Regions from separate parts of the Ornithinibacillus bavariensis genome, predicted to be linked through region 1. Evidence: riboswitches for the same ligand, from Rfam matches in the RefSeq annotation. Region 1 holds a riboswitch; each other region holds the start of a gene.
The links. Region 1 has a riboswitch for cyclic di-GMP ahead of HNR27_RS01710 (chemotaxis protein CheX). Riboswitches for the same ligand answer to the same signal wherever they lie in the genome.

Region 1 (5,245 bases):
GAATGGGTAGTTGAAAAAACTGCTTTTAAAGGCAAGATACCAGAAATTACTGGAATTACTTATGTGGATGATTTAAAACCATATATTGAGCGGAAGCTTTTTACAGTGAATACTGGACATGCAGTTCCTGCATATATTGGTCACTTGATGGGATATCACACCATTTATGAGGCTATGCAGGATAGGTCGGTATTAGAAATATTGGAAGGTGCGTTAGGCGAATCAGGTGAGGCAATCATTCAAACATATGGGTTTAATAGGGCTGTCCATCAGGAGTACGTTTCAAAAATCATTAACCGTTTTAAAAATCCACATATATCAGATGATGTTGCAAGGGTTAGCCGGGGCCCTATTCGTAAGCTTGGTCCTAATGATCGGTTAATTCAACCTGCCAAAATGTACTGGGAAATAACCGGTAAAAGTCCAATAATGCTTGCAAAGGTAATAGCCGCAGCACTGATGTATTCACATGAAATGGATAGAGAGGCAGTTGAACTTCAACAACTGATAGAAAAGCAAGGGTATAGGCATGCGTTAGAAAGAATTTCAGGTCTAAAATCAGACCATGCCTTGGTACCAATTATTATGAAAGAAATGGAAAATATAAATGCCTATATACGGGGCTAGGAGTATAGAATATTAATTATTAGTTCGGTACAAAGAACGCACCAGAAATATACTACGCCCTTATTACCAGAGGCAACATCTGCTCCAAAACTATTAGACTTTGTACTACCCATGTGGTTGGTGAGCCTCCTTGTTCCTCCCTCCAAAGGGGTCTCACCGATGCCCTTTCTTCCGCTAAATCTTCTTATTTATCCTCCGAAAAAACAGTGGATTATTGGTCATCTGAGTTAATTGTTTTTGTTTTGTCATAGCCTCATCTATATGTTTTATTTTGAAATATAATTGTAATCAAATATGTCATTGCTTTTTGGGTAGAATGTTGTATGATTAGTTAGAGATTTTGAACTTCTAACGATAATGAAGACATAGGGTGAACACTTGTGGGACGAATGAATACACGCGAGTTTAATATTGAAGGATTTAATGACGAGATTTTTGAAGTAGTTCACCAATTAGGTGAACTTCGAGATTTAGAATTAGAGAACTATATTAGTGATTTAATCAGAAGATCCGATGCTGTTCGATTTGCTAGAGAAATTCTTCGATACCTAGAGATGATAAATGAGATTAGTACAAAGCTATCGGATAAAGATAAGGTAAGAAATTGTACATCGATTAAAAGTTTAAGTGAAGGTTTGAAATCAAGGAACCTTACGCCAATGGAGAGGCGCTATATTTACGAGGAGATATCAGATCTTATTCGTGATATGGAATCGATACGAAGCTACTGGAAGCAGAAAACAATCACTGGGCTAAAGTATATGGGGGCAGGAAGTGCAGTGATTGCTGCTGGGCTCTTTTTACGAAAGAAAAAGAAATAAAAGCCATCTTCTAGATATGGAAGGTGGTGTTTTTTATGTGAATAATAGGATACTAGAGTACATGTAGGCGTATCGAAGAAAATTGTTAGTGTAAGCTATCCCTTGATAGAGGCTCGTTCTTGAAACCAATCAGCAGTGCTAGGTAGTTCCATTTAAACATGAACATATTGATAGATTTCTTGAAACTGTAGATGTTGATTTAAATAAACAGCTATTTCAGATACTATTTCTATTGCACTATACTACCATTGTATGGTACTTTTTTACTATAGACTAAATATTTTCTACTACTGATAAAGGCAAACTATTTGAAAAAATAGGACGCAAAGCCTAGGGTCTAAAGCCATTTTTGGTTATGATCGCCTGGTTACCAAAGAAGTAAAACTGTATAGATACAGGGCTATTCTTTATCAGAATGGCCTTTTCTATTTTACGAACAGGGGGGACACAGAATGCAGGAAGAGAGAAGTAAAGCAATTACAAGCCTTCTTAATGGAGCAATTACAGCAGTTAAAAATACAATACCCATTCAGCATGAAATTAGCAAACCACAAATGTCTGAGAGTTTTCTAAAGCTTCACTTTGGAGTATTAATTGGGATTACCGGAGATTTGAAGGGAAAGCTGATCTTATCTGGGGAGTCAGCTGTTTTTAGTACGATTGGTGAATCGATGTTTGGTATGCCAGTTCAGGATGACATGCTTGCCTCATTTAGTGGTGAGTTAGGCAATATATTAGCTGGTGGAATATCGACAACCATTATACAAAGTGGCATAAAAACGGACATTACTTCACCTACTATTATAGAGGGAAGTACTACAATATCTGGTTATGAAAAAGCAATTCACTTACCAGTTATCTTTAACTCGACAGGTATTTTAAATATTTTCTTATTAGTAGATTAGTCGTAAGAAACGCAAGGTATATTCAAATACATAGGAAATGAAGAATAAACTTACATAAAAGGGGTTTACTAGCATGAAAATCAAGTTGAGCAGAAAAAGACATGGTGTACAAGGAAAACACCATTTTCGAAATATTTCAATTGGATGGAAATATGGACTAGTATTATCCGTAGTATTAGTATTGTTCGGCATATCCTCAATAATAGGGGCAGTACTTGTTTCTAATATTGGAAATAATGTTAACGCACTTGATCAAAGTGATAACCGTGCACTAAATATGACTGAATTAGGGTCATTAACCCGTGCGAAAAGTATCCGGATTGTAAATTTCTGGGCAACAGCAGATCCCAATCTTATTAGGGAATATGAAGAGTACAGCGAGGAGTTTAATGTCTTAGTAGAGAAACTCCGCCAAGAAATCAATGATAAAGGAAACTTGGAGCTACTTGAGCAAATTATCGAAAATGACAAATTACTGAATGAATTATTTACAGAAAATATTGTTCCTAGAGTACAGGAAGGTAATTCTACTTCTGCTGAATATCATGTTATTCAAGCCAACAAGATTCGAAGCGAAATGGTAATCATGCTTGATAACCTTAAGGAAATCACAATAAAAGATCGTAATGAAGTAGTTATAGAGACCCAAAAGAGTCAGCATCTAACCTTTATAGTACAGCTAGTTTCATTAATTGTATCAACTATCATTGGGATTCTACTAGTTCTGATTATTAGTAGAGCAGTCTCTCGAAACTTAAATAAGGTAGTAAAAGTTAGTGATCAGATTGCTTCGGGTGATCTTGCTGTGGAGCAAATAGATTATCAAGGGAAAGACGAGATTGGTAGATTATCCCGTTCTATTAATGATATGAGTACAAATCTACGCGAGATGATTAAGAATGTTACACATGTTTCTGAATTTGTTACAAGCCAGAGTGAGGAGCTAACACAATCCGCGAATGAAGTAAAAGTTGGTTCTGAACAAGTTGCGTCTACTATGCAGGAATTAGCAGCTGGAACAGAAACGCAGGCTAATAGTGCAAGTGATTTAGCAAATGGTATGTCACAGTTCTCTGTCAAAGTGAAAGAAGCAAGTGAAAACGGTGGAGTTGTAAGAGAAAGCTCACAAAAAGTATTGACCATGACAGAGGATGGAACGAAGCTGATGGAAGATACAACTAGACAGATGTTAAAAATTGATCAAGATGTGAGAGATACCGTTAAAAAAATGAAAGCGTTAGATGATAAGACGAAGAAAATTACTGAACTGGTAACGGTTATTCGTGATGTTGCCGATCAAACGAACTTGCTTGCCTTAAACGCAGCTATTGAAGCAGCACGAGCTGGAGAGCATGGAAAGGGTTTTGCTGTAGTAGCAGATGAGGTTCGTAAACTGGCAGAACAAGTTTCCGTATCTGTTACAGATATTACAGAAATTGTGAATGGTATTGAAGAGGAATCTAAGGCCGTATCTGAATCCTTAACCGTTAGCTACGAAGAGGTAGAACATGGAACTGTACAAATTGCTGCAACTGGGGAAACACTAATGAACATTAAGAAGGCTGTAAATGAAATGACTGATAACATCTCCACTATTACTAATAATCTGACGGAAATCGTAGCAGGTAGTGAAAAAATGCAACGTTCTATCGAGGAAATTGCAGCAATATCTGAGGAATCAGCAGCAGGTGTTGAAGAGACCTCCGCATCAACAGAACAAACAAGCAGTATCATGGAGGAAGTAGCAGGAAGCTCGGAGGAACTAGCCAAACTTTCAGAGGAACTATCAGGTTTAGTGCATAAATTTAAGTTGTAATGATTGATAGATTTAGACATCAGCGCTTAGCTTAAAATATTAAATAGAAGGAAGAGGGACCGTCATGGATACAGATCAATATTTAGAAGTATTCTTAGATGAGAGTCGAGAACATCTGCAAGCGATTAATGATAATCTACTAAGATTAGAAAATGAACCAACAGAAATTGATATTGTTCAGGAGATATTTCGCTCTGCACACACGCTAAAAGGAATGTCAGCAACAATGGGTTACGAAGATATTGCCTCGCTTACCCATCAAATGGAAAATGTTCTGGATAAAATTCGCCATCATGAATTAGAGGTATCTACAAAGGTTATCGATATCACTTTTTCAGCGATAGGAGCACTTGAGGAAATGGTTCAGTCTGTCAGTGATGGGAATGATGGGAAAAAGGATGTTACTGCTTTAGTATCTCAATTACAAGAATTAGAGAATGGGAAGGTAGCAACTACTGAAGTAAGTCTAGAGAAAGGTGAAGAATTACCTTCTCTTTCTATCCAGTTAGATGAATATCAATCAACAGTTATCTCGCAGGCAATTAGTAGTGGGTATCACCCTTACCAAATCACCGTTCAACTTAATGAGGATTGTGTATTAAAAGGACCTCGTGCCTATATGGTATTTGACAATCTTGAAAAAATTGGTGAGGTAATTAAAACGAATCCAGAAGTAGAGGAAATTGAAGAAGGAAATTTTGAAAATACCTTTACCCTTCTTTTTATTACGTCTGAATCAAAAGAAACGGTCAAGAAAACGATAGAACGAGTTTCTGAGATACATCATGTGGAATTACAAGATGTTTCCCTAGAAAAAAAGACGGAGAAGAAAGAAAATGAAACGACCCAGTCCTCAGAAAAGGGAAAACAAGAACAGAATAAGCCTAAGCACTCGAAAACAATTCGTGTCAATATCGAACGTATTGATGGACTGATGAATCTATTTGAAGAAGTCATTATAGACCGCAGTAGATTAGAAGATATATCCCATCGTTATCATGATCAAGAACTTAGAGAAACAGTAGAAAATTTAGCCCGTGTGACAGAGAACATGCAAGGTATGATGCTTGCTATGC
Region 2 (5,245 bases), 160 kb from region 1:
TTTCATTTTATCAAGAAGTAAATCGGACACGAGATATTTTCCAATTCCTCGAAAAATATAGTCGAGTAATTTTACGTGAAAACAAAGCTGGATTTCCACTTTATATTTCAAGGCTATTAGATGGAAAGTACTTATTTACTAATTCTAAACCACAACAGCTATATAACGAAATTCAATTATTAAATAAATTAAAAGAGTTAATTGACGAAGGAAAGTATATTGTGCAAATGGATGATCGTTTAACTGATAATAATGAAGTCTCCTACACTATTAATCTACACATTATTAAGGATGCTACAGCGAATTGGAAGAGTTCTAGTATATATTTGGAAAGAGAAACAGACATGTTAGAAGAAATGTTTGAAGACAATATAGACATAATAATTAAGACTATTGAAGATATGTATTCCCTGGATGCAAGCAGCATTCTTTCTGATGTCAGGGATATATCTGAAAAAGTTGCAAGAAAACTTGATTCGCAATTTAGGAATATATCGGAGCTAAATATCACTTTTGGAATACGTAGCAACAGTGAACTCTGCATCTTAGAGGTTGATCCAAGTGGCCCAAATAAAATCTATCATGCAATAGAATTAGCCGAAAATATTATGCTACTAGCTGACAATGCTACTAGCTGACAATGCTACTAGAATTAATCCATAATAATTAGGAGTGTAGACGAACGAATTAGAAAGAGATGTATACTCTTTTTCTTACACAGTTTTGTTTACACTCCTTTAACTATCTAAAAAGTAGTACGTGATTCACGGAATCCATGCTGTATAACCTACTGAATGATAATTTATAGATTGGAAGGATCCTTATACTTCCTCTTTATGTAAAAAGCGAGAAGCCATATACATAGCTTCTCGCTTACTCATATTATGAAATTAACGAAGTAATTGTAATACTCCTTGAGGCTGTTGGTTAGCTTGAGCTAACATAGATTGTGCTGCTTGAGTTAGGATGTTATTCTTAGTGAATTCCATCATTTCTTTTGCCATGTCAGTATCTCTAATACGAGACTCTGCAGCAGTTAAGTTCTCAGCAGATGCACCTAAGTTATTGATAGTGTGCTCTAGACGGTTTTGAATAGCACCAAGGCTAGAACGCTGTGTAGATACTGTGTTGATAGCATCATCAATTGCTTTTAATTGAGTGTCGAAATCAGTTTCTTCGAAAGCTGTAACATCAATTTCGTTTACTCCTAGAGCTTCTGCTGACATATCACCAATTGTAATATTTAATTGTTGACCACCATTTGCTCCAATTTGTAAAGTACCTTCAAACGTACCATCTAGCAATGCTTTACCGTTAAATTCAGTACGGTCAGAAATACCTTTAGATCCAGCTTCTCCACCTAGTTCTTCAATAAGTGCAGAGATTTCTTTTTGAATTGCTGCTAGATCTTCTGGCTCTTGAGTACCAGTGTTACCAGCTTGAACAGTTAGTTCACGCATACGTTGTAGGATTGCATGAGTTTCGTTTAAAGCACCTTCAGCAGTTTGGATTAAAGAAATACCATCTTGAGCATTCTTAGAAGCCATTTCTAAACCTTTAATTTGTCCACGCATTTTTTCAGAGATTGCTAGACCTGCAGCATCATCTCCAGCTTTGTTGATACGAAGACCTGAAGAAAGTTTTTCTAGTGAGCTTTGAACTGCACCAGTGTTAACACCTAATTGACGGTGTGCGTTTAACGCAGAAATATTGTGATTGATAATCATAATTTTCTTACCTCCATGTAATTGTTTTATTTTTTGCGAGTCACATCCTTATGGCTCGCATGTATAACAACTCATCCTGAGTTATTATCAAATTTGTTTTCTAAATGTTTGGCCTAAACATTTACATTCATCATGATGATGTACCATTTATATCGGCACAAAAAAAATATGTTTAATCTTTTTTGAAAAAAAATTATTATTTTTTGTAGAATCATAGAAACTCACAATAAAAAAAGAAAAAATTTGAACAAAAAAGAGTCCACGGTACTTAAACCATAGACTCTTCCCCAATCATTCCTACTTTTATTCGCTTTTTTCTACGCTCTGCCATTATCTGATTCAATAGTTGATATAACAGCTCTCTATCTTCGTCAAACAGATTGGTGAACTGAACCCCATATCCAAATCTATCTCTATCCGGATATAATTCCTTCCTAACAATTCTACCTTTGACAATGAACATACTATCCTTTAAGGAAAACCGCAGTTTAATCCTAATTTCTTCCTCAATTGGATATTCAAACTCCCCAACAACCTTCACACCACCCACGCTTATGTTCTTCAATACACCATTAAAGAATTTTGGGTTTAATGCTTCATTCTCTATGTCGAGAAATTCTACAAAGCATGGAACATCATCTAAATTTACACGAAAATTTTCTCTAAGGTTTATGCCAGTGAAAGTTGGGTAAGCTGGAGGTTCATTCTTATCCTGGGTAGTTGTGCTTTCCATTGTTAAATGAGGTTTTTGGGATGATTTACGTAATAATAAATATAAAGACAGTATTAATAGGAATACAACTCCCAACAGAATATAAATCCATACTGTGTAATCCATTATCTCACCTCACTTTAATTAAATTTGCTTTCGAAAATAGGTGTGAAGAGTTAATGAAATTTAGGAGAACCCAAGTAGTATCTCCCTAACTATAGTTCCGGCTTTCTTCGGTAGCAAGGCAGCCATCACTCAAACGGTATTAGGCCCTTTGCTTTGCGTCCCTATCTTTCGATAGGTTTGCCTTTTTCGAAAAATATATCTAGTGCCATTATACTATAAATATTTCCATAATTCGACAAATTTTCTATTAAAAATACTAAATAACCATAGCAATTAATAAAAATAATAGAAAAGACCTATTCCATAAGTCCTCTTTAATGGTTAAAGTGTCCCCGGATTATTTTTGAATCTTTTTCTTTCTCTAAACAAAAAAAGCATGCAACAATGCATGCTTCCATTATGTTAAAAGCTTTCGATCCTTCCGATTTGTAAAGCGCATAAATAACATCAGTGATAGTAATACAAGCACCATCAATAATAACGACAATGCTGCACCAAGCTGCCAGTTCATCTCAACTAGGAATGCATCACGAATTACATTTCCAACCATCAACAGTTTACCGCCAGTAAATAAATCCGTTACGACGAATACACTTATTGCTGGTACGAAAGTAATGATGAATCCAGCCAGAATACCAGGGAAAGTCAACGGTAGAGTAACATTCAGGAATGTTTTTATCGGTCTTGCACCGAGATCCTCTGATGCTTCTAAAAAGGTTTTATCCAACTGTTCAATCGATGAATAAATGGGTAATATCATAAATGGCAAGAAACCATAAACTAAACCGATGATAACTCCACCTGGAGAGTACAGCAATGCTAATGGCTCTTTAATAATACCTAAATCCATTAATACATTGTTGATAACCCCTTTATTATTCATTAAGATAATCCATGAATATAATCGAACAAGTAAGTTCGTCCAGAACGGTACCATAACAAGTAAGAGTAATAAGTTTTTCCACTTACCAGCGTGTGCGATAAAATATGCAAATGGATATGCAACAATAAGGCATACGATAGTTGCTACTAATGCCCACCAAATGGATTGCCAAATAACTTTGGCATAAAGTGAGCTGAATGCAGAAGCGTAGGCTTTTGTACTAAACTTATAGATAATAGCACCAAAATCACCATTGGTTGTGAAGCTGATTACCGCAATAAAGATAACTGGTACTACTAAAAATAATGTTAACCAAAACAGACTGGGGGATAACAGTAAATAGGCTTTTTTAAAGCTTTTTCTCATTTAAATTTTCCCCCTTCCTCATTCTTAGTCCTACCACTACTACGACAATTACCATTAATAATATGATGATCGTCGATAATGCGTTAACCTCTGGTGAAACGCCTAGACGTACCATCGAATAAACAAGTACCGGTAACGTATTACTACCAGGCCCTAAAGTAAAGAACGAAATGACAAATTCATCTAATGAAATGGTAAATGCTAACAATGCTCCAGCCATTATCCCAGGAAAAATGAGTGGAAATGTTACTCTCCAAAAGGTCTGCCATTCGTTTGCACCTAAGTCCTTTGCCGCTTCTTCAAGTGAACTATCAAAGGAGGATAATCTAGCTAAAACGACTAGCATTACATAGGAAATCGTGATGGCAACATGACCGGGAATTGCTGTATTCAAGCCTAAAGACATATTTAGTAGTCCATAAATTGCAAGCAATGCTACCGCAACAACAATATCCGGAATAACAACCGGAATATAAAATAGAAACTCAACAGATTTCTTACCAATAAAGGTATAGCGATGTAATGCTAATGCTGCAAGAGTACCTAAAATGGTAGCAATAATAGTGGTAATAACCGCTATATATAAGCTACTTAATGTCGCTCCAATTAGTTGGCTGTTCTTAAATAATGAACCATACCATTCTAGGGTAAAGCCGGTCCAAACCGTTCCTAGCTTAGAATCATTAAATGAAAATATAATCACAAATAAAATAGGGATATAAAAGAATAAAAAGACGAGTAGGGAAAACGAAAATAATATTTTCTTCGTTCTAGCTCTCACATTTTCCACCTACCTTCCTATTAGAAAAGCATAAGACGCCCGGGTATAGACGTACTAACTGTGCCTGGCAATGCCAGGTGGGTCGACGTTGGCCGTAACGACCGATTTTAGTCGACATTCCTTTTATCAAAAGTTAATGTAGAATTATCTTGAACTGAAGGAGTCCGCTAGTGATTGACACATGAAGCTAGACAACTTCGTAATAAACATATGAGAAGAGGATGTCCTAAGTAAGTAATAAACCTTAACTTAAGACAGCCTCTCTATGAAATTCTGAATTATTCAACCTTAGCTTCCTGGAATAAACGGTTCATGTATTGTGTCCGCTCTGTATCAAGTGGAAGGTTCCACTTCGCATTTTTGATGACTTCATCAGGGAATTGCATTCCAGGGCTATTTTTAATTTCATCTGGTAAAATCTTCAATGCTTCATCATTCGGATTTCCATAAGGGATAAATTCCGAAAGCTTTTTACTTACTTCTGGACGTAGCAAGTAGTTAATAAACACTTCAGCCGTGTATTTATTCTTAGCTGTTTTTGGAATTGCCATAGCATCTAGCCACACAATTCCACCCTCTTTAGGAAGAACAAAATCGATGTTTTCATTCTCTAACCAAGCAGTAGATGCAGAACCAGAGTATGCATGTGC
Region 3 (5,245 bases), 170 kb from region 1:
CTGGTGTATATTCTACATAACGCCTCCCAAATCCCTCTAGATCTGGATAACCAGGATGTGCCCCAATAGCAAGCCCATGTTCCTTGGCAAGTCTTACTGTACGGTCCATTACATTTGGATCGCCTGCATGGCCTCCACAAGCTATATTTACCGAAGATATGGCCGTCATTAAATCCTCATCATAGCCAAAGGAAAAGTGTCCAAAGCTCTCTCCCATATCACAGTTCAAATCGATGCTCTTTTTCATTTACAATCACCTCACTATTTTTACTTGAAAGGTGCTATCTTGAATTATTTCTTTATATTCGCTCTCTGTAATACGATAAAACTTCACCCAATCACCAGGCTGAAATAAAAAAGCCTTTTGCGCTTGAGCTGGATTATATATCTCAACAGGTGTCCGTCCAATAATATTCCAACCTCCAGGAGAATCAATTGGGTATATTCCTGTTTGTCCATGCGCTATACCAACAGAACCTGCTGGTACTATAGCCCTCGGTTTTTCTAATCTAGGTGCAGATAATCTATGATTAAGACCTCCTAAATAAGGAAACCCAGGTAAGAAGCCAAGCATATAAATGAGATAGGTTGGTTCTTCGTGGAGGGCAATGATTTCTTCTTCCGAGATGCCCTTCGAATTAGCGAGTTTTTGTAAATCTGGTCCATGTTCTCCCCCATACAATACTGGGATAAAGATGGTTCTTTGATCTATTGGGGAATCATTATCAGTTTCCTGTGCAAGCAAACTGATTCTTTCTACTAATTCCTGATATAGAATAATACTTGGATCGTAATAAATCGTAACCGAATTATACGAGGGAACCCATTCTACTACTCCTTTTAAGTTAGAACTTTCAAGTTTCAAGCAAAATTGATTTATCTTTATATTCGTTTCCAGAGAAACATCTGCCGAAAATTGAATGATTACAGCCTGATCCCCATTCGGTTGAATTTGCATGACTATTCCTCCACTTACACAAATTTGTTACGACCTGCCCCTAATCCAAAAGTAATAACTAAAACCGTAATAAATATTAATGTTATTAACGGAAGAGTCCAGGCATGGGTAATATCAAATAAAAATCCAAATAACATCGGGCCAATAGCTGCCAATAAATACCCAAGCGACTGAGCCATTCCAGATAAATTAGCAGCTTGACGAGCATTTCGAGAACGGAGTCCTAATAATGTAAGTGCTAATGGAAACGTACCACCCAAGCCAATACCTAAGAATACAATACTGATAAACATGGCCATATGCGAATTACCAAGTAATAATCCCAAATAGCCACAAATTGACGATATGCCTAGCAGTACGACTAGCAACCGTTGGGAAGAATATTTTCCAGCTAATACCGGAACAAAAAAACTTGCCGGCAGACCGATGAATTGCATTAATGATAGCATCCATCCCGCAGCCTCCATACTAACACCTGTTGCATGCAAAATTTCTGGCAACCATGAAATCGTCACATAAAATAGAAATGATTGTAATCCCATATAAAAAGCTATTTGCCATGCTAATGCATTACTCCATAAGCTATGGGAGTTATCTGCAAAATTAAGAGAATCAACGTTTTTATTTCCGTTTTCTTTTCTGGCAAGATAGAACCATATTACAATACCAAGTAGTGTTGGGATAACCCACACGAAAAGTGCAAGGTTCCATCCTAATTTGAACCCACTGGCTAAAGGCACGCTTAACCCAGAAGCTAGAGCGGCAAAGGTTCCCATTCCCGTCGAGTACACACTGGTCATCAATCCAACCTTCAAAGGAAATTTTTCCTTAATAACCCCTGGTAATAGCACATTACACACTGCAATACCAATACCAACCAGAATCGTTCCAACGACCAATAAAAAAATCATGGATATTGATCTTAAGGAAATTCCAATTGTGAGAATCATTAAGCCCCATAGCATTGTACGCTCATTTGAGAAACGATTGCCTAGCTTAGCTGCAATAGGTGACATAAACGCAAAGGCAAGTAGAGGCAAGCTAGTTAACAGACCTGCACTCCAATTTGTTAATCCTATATCATCCCGAATGGTTGTAATGAGAGGTCCAACAGAAGTAATTGCCGGACGTAGATTAAAGGAAACAATAATTATTCCTGCAATTAACATAAATTTATATAGCTGGTCTTCTTGTACGTGCTGTTGATTTAAGTCCAAAAGTTGTTACCCCCTCCGATATATTGCTTCATTTACTATAGCATATTGGATAAGCTATAGGGAAAGATGGCGGATTGGAATTTTTGAAGAAATGAGTATTAGAAAAAAAATCAGCGTTATTCATTACAAAAAATTGGAGTAATACATCTTTAGGAAGCAATGAAGATATTTCCTCGGAAATAATCCTTTAATGTCAAAAAATGACAAAAGCTTATTAGGCGGAGTTTCTTAATTATTATGGAAATTTATGAAGATTTTACAATTGCGTTTAAAAAAGGTCGATTTAGACTATCTTTCTATCTTTTCGTACAGCTTATGTAATCGCTAATTTCTCCTTTTAAAAATGGACAGAGTTAAATCCTCTGTCCATTTAGATACTATAGCGTTATCCACTTATTTTTAATGGCCTTAATCACTGCATTTGTACGATCAGAAACATGTAACTTTTTTAGAATGGAACTTACATGATTATTAACCGTTCTCGTTGAAATAAACAATTCTTTAGCAATGCTACAATTGTTAAGCCCTTTCCCAAGCTCTTCAAGAACCTTCCATTCCTGTTCAGTTAATATCCCTTTTGGTCTTTCCGGTTCTTCGCTAGTGAGTTTAACATAATCCTTTAATAATACAGCAGATAGTTTAGGATGGATATACTGCTGATCTTGCAGTATGGAATTAATAGCAAAGATAAGTTCACTTAATTCCATCCCATTATAAAAATAACCATTCAAGCCATATCGAAAAAAGTCTCGTAATACATTTTGATCGCCCTCAGTTGCCCAAATTGCAATTCTGGTACTGTGACTACGACAATCTTCTATAATTTTTTTACAATCTACATTTGCATGTATGTCCACTAAGAGCAGATCAGTTTGATACGTACAAGTAGTTTGTTTCTCAAGCTCCCTTGAGCTTACTGCATTCCATGAGTGCTCTGGCAATTTCTCTTGTAGTTTTTCTATTATGATATCCCGCACTAAATCTTTTTCTTTAACTACTGTTATCACACTCATTCATTTATCCCCCATCCAAGTAACTGTATTGCCTTGTACCTAAATGGCGCTATGTATAGACTCCCCATACTTAACAAGAAAAAAAGCTATTCCAAAAAATAGAATAGCCGGTGTCAATATCATATGGATACATCCATCTCGGCAACCAGGCTATCATAGTCTTTCAACCTTAGACCCTAGGCTTTGCGTCCTACCTTTTCAGATAGTTTGCCTTTTACAAGTGTTCATTTTTGATTTAAAAACACAAAGTCAATGTTATCGAACTTCTTATAAAAAAGCAACCGAGAGATATTGGAAATTTAATTCGCTCTTAAAAAACCAGTTATTTTGGAACAAAATGGCAATAACTGGTATATATGTTATAGTCTGAACTTACGAATGAGTTGATTTAATTCTTCTGATTGCTCCGCTAATTGCTCGGAACTAACTGCTACTTCTTCCATAGAACTCCTAACTTGTTGTGCAGAGGCAGTAGTTTGCTCTACTCCTGCAGCAGCTTCCTCAGAAATAGCTGCTATCTCCTGGATAGAGCCATTCATCTCTTGACTATTAGCTGCAATAGTTGTTAGATTATTCGTTATCGTAGAAATACCTTTAGCCATACTTGAAATAGCTTGATTGATTTTAGTAAAGGTCTCATCTGTTGCTCCAATGTTTACTGTTCCAACCTGAACTTCTTTATACCCTTCTTGTAGGGACTCTGTCACAATTGTCGATTCGACTTGAATATTAGTCACAATTTGCGTAATATCGCTAACTGATAAAGAGACCTGCTCTGCTAGTTTTCGAACCTCATCTGCAACTACTGCAAATCCTTTACCATGTTCGCCAGCCCTTGCTGCTTCTATTGCTGCATTAAGTGCTAATAAGTTTGTCTGATCAGCAATAGCTTTGATCACTGAAACTAGATTAGATATGTTTTGTGTATGTGTATCTAAACCTTCAACCTTCTTGACAGCATCATGAACAATTTGATCAATTTTATACATTTGCTTGGTTGAAGATTTCATTAAGCTACTCCCTTCATCGGTTAGCTGTAATATTTCTTTTGAATCTTTTTCAATATGTTTGCTTTTCTCATTCGCTTCTTGTACACGAACTGAAAAGGAATTCATCACAGCTGATAGATCTCCAGCACTATTCGCTTGGTTTTCTGTTCCAGAAGCTAATTCGTCCATAGTGGATGCAATTTGCTCTGCACCCTCACGTACTTCATTGGCGGATTGTGTTAACTCTATACTCTGACCAGAAACCATATCTGAAACTACATTAATTTGGTTAAGCATCGCTCGCATATTTTCATGCATTTCATTTGTAGCAACAACTAATTGGCCTATTTCATCTCTTGTGCTTGTAACCAATGCATCTTGATATAGATCCCCCGAAGCCATTTGCTTCATTTTGATCATTACTTTTTTTATAGGAGTGGTAATTGTTTTAGAAGTGATAATTGCGATTATCACTCCTAAAATAATCACCAGTATTGAAACTATAAAGCTAGTAACCGTACTTAAGGTTCCGTTTTTAATGACTTCCTGTCCTTGTTCAATAATAAGCTCCTCTCTCAATTTAGCGGAATCTTTAAACCCATTGATTATCTCACTTTCTAGTGGGTTTACTTGATCCTGCATAATTCTTAAGGCTGCTTCTTTATTTCCACTGTCATATTCTGAAAAAGCTTCATTGATTAATGTTCCCCATTCAACCTTCTTATCAATTAATGCCTTAATATCCTTTGAATCACTTAATTCCATGATTATATTTTCCAGATTGATACTTTCCTCTATTTGCTCTTCAAATAAGTCTCTAGCATGATAATCATCATATAAAAAATATGATCGAACTAGCCCAGCTCGATTTACCATGTTAAAGGAAATCTCTTCATCAGCAATTAACAAAGGTACTTGTTTATTAATCATTTCCTTTGTATTCTCAACAGCTTTATTTATATTCGTTAAGATGAATAATGCCAATAGTAACACTAGAACTATTACTGCTAAAAAGCCAAATAAAACCTTCGTTCTCACACTCTTAAAATTAAATAAATTCTTCACCTA

Region 2: another riboswitch for cyclic di-GMP. It lies ahead of HNR27_RS02440 (PilZ domain-containing protein); the one in region 1 lies ahead of HNR27_RS01710 (chemotaxis protein CheX).
Region 3: another riboswitch for cyclic di-GMP. It lies ahead of HNR27_RS02480 (response regulator transcription factor); the one in region 1 lies ahead of HNR27_RS01710 (chemotaxis protein CheX).

What each region holds. Positions count from the first base shown of each region.
Region 1 is NZ_JBNPWZ010000001.1:376,861-382,105, forward strand. It holds gene HNR27_RS01700 (mannitol-1-phosphate 5-dehydrogenase) at 1-627, shown strand, start outside; gene HNR27_RS01705 (hypothetical protein) at 1,008-1,448, shown strand; cyclic di-GMP riboswitch class I at 1,737-1,823, shown strand; gene HNR27_RS01710 (chemotaxis protein CheX) at 1,901-2,353, shown strand; gene HNR27_RS01715 (methyl-accepting chemotaxis protein) at 2,427-4,169, shown strand; gene HNR27_RS01720 (chemotaxis protein CheA) at 4,234-5,245, shown strand, end outside.
Region 2 is NZ_JBNPWZ010000001.1:536,308-541,552, reverse strand. It holds gene HNR27_RS02450 (YheC/YheD family protein) at 1-638, shown strand, start outside; gene hag (flagellin Hag) at 891-1,727, opposite strand; gene HNR27_RS02440 (PilZ domain-containing protein) at 1,996-2,565, opposite strand; cyclic di-GMP riboswitch class I at 2,672-2,757, opposite strand; gene HNR27_RS02435 (ABC transporter permease) at 2,963-3,814, opposite strand; gene HNR27_RS02430 (ABC transporter permease) at 3,798-4,595, opposite strand; gene HNR27_RS02425 (ABC transporter substrate-binding protein) at 4,874-5,245, opposite strand, start outside.
Region 3 is NZ_JBNPWZ010000001.1:547,968-553,212, reverse strand. It holds gene HNR27_RS02495 (LamB/YcsF family protein) at 1-247, opposite strand, end outside; gene pxpB (5-oxoprolinase subunit PxpB) at 254-958, opposite strand; gene HNR27_RS02485 (CynX/NimT family MFS transporter) at 973-2,175, opposite strand; gene HNR27_RS02480 (response regulator transcription factor) at 2,553-3,188, opposite strand; cyclic di-GMP riboswitch class I at 3,326-3,410, opposite strand; gene HNR27_RS02475 (methyl-accepting chemotaxis protein) at 3,548-5,242, opposite strand.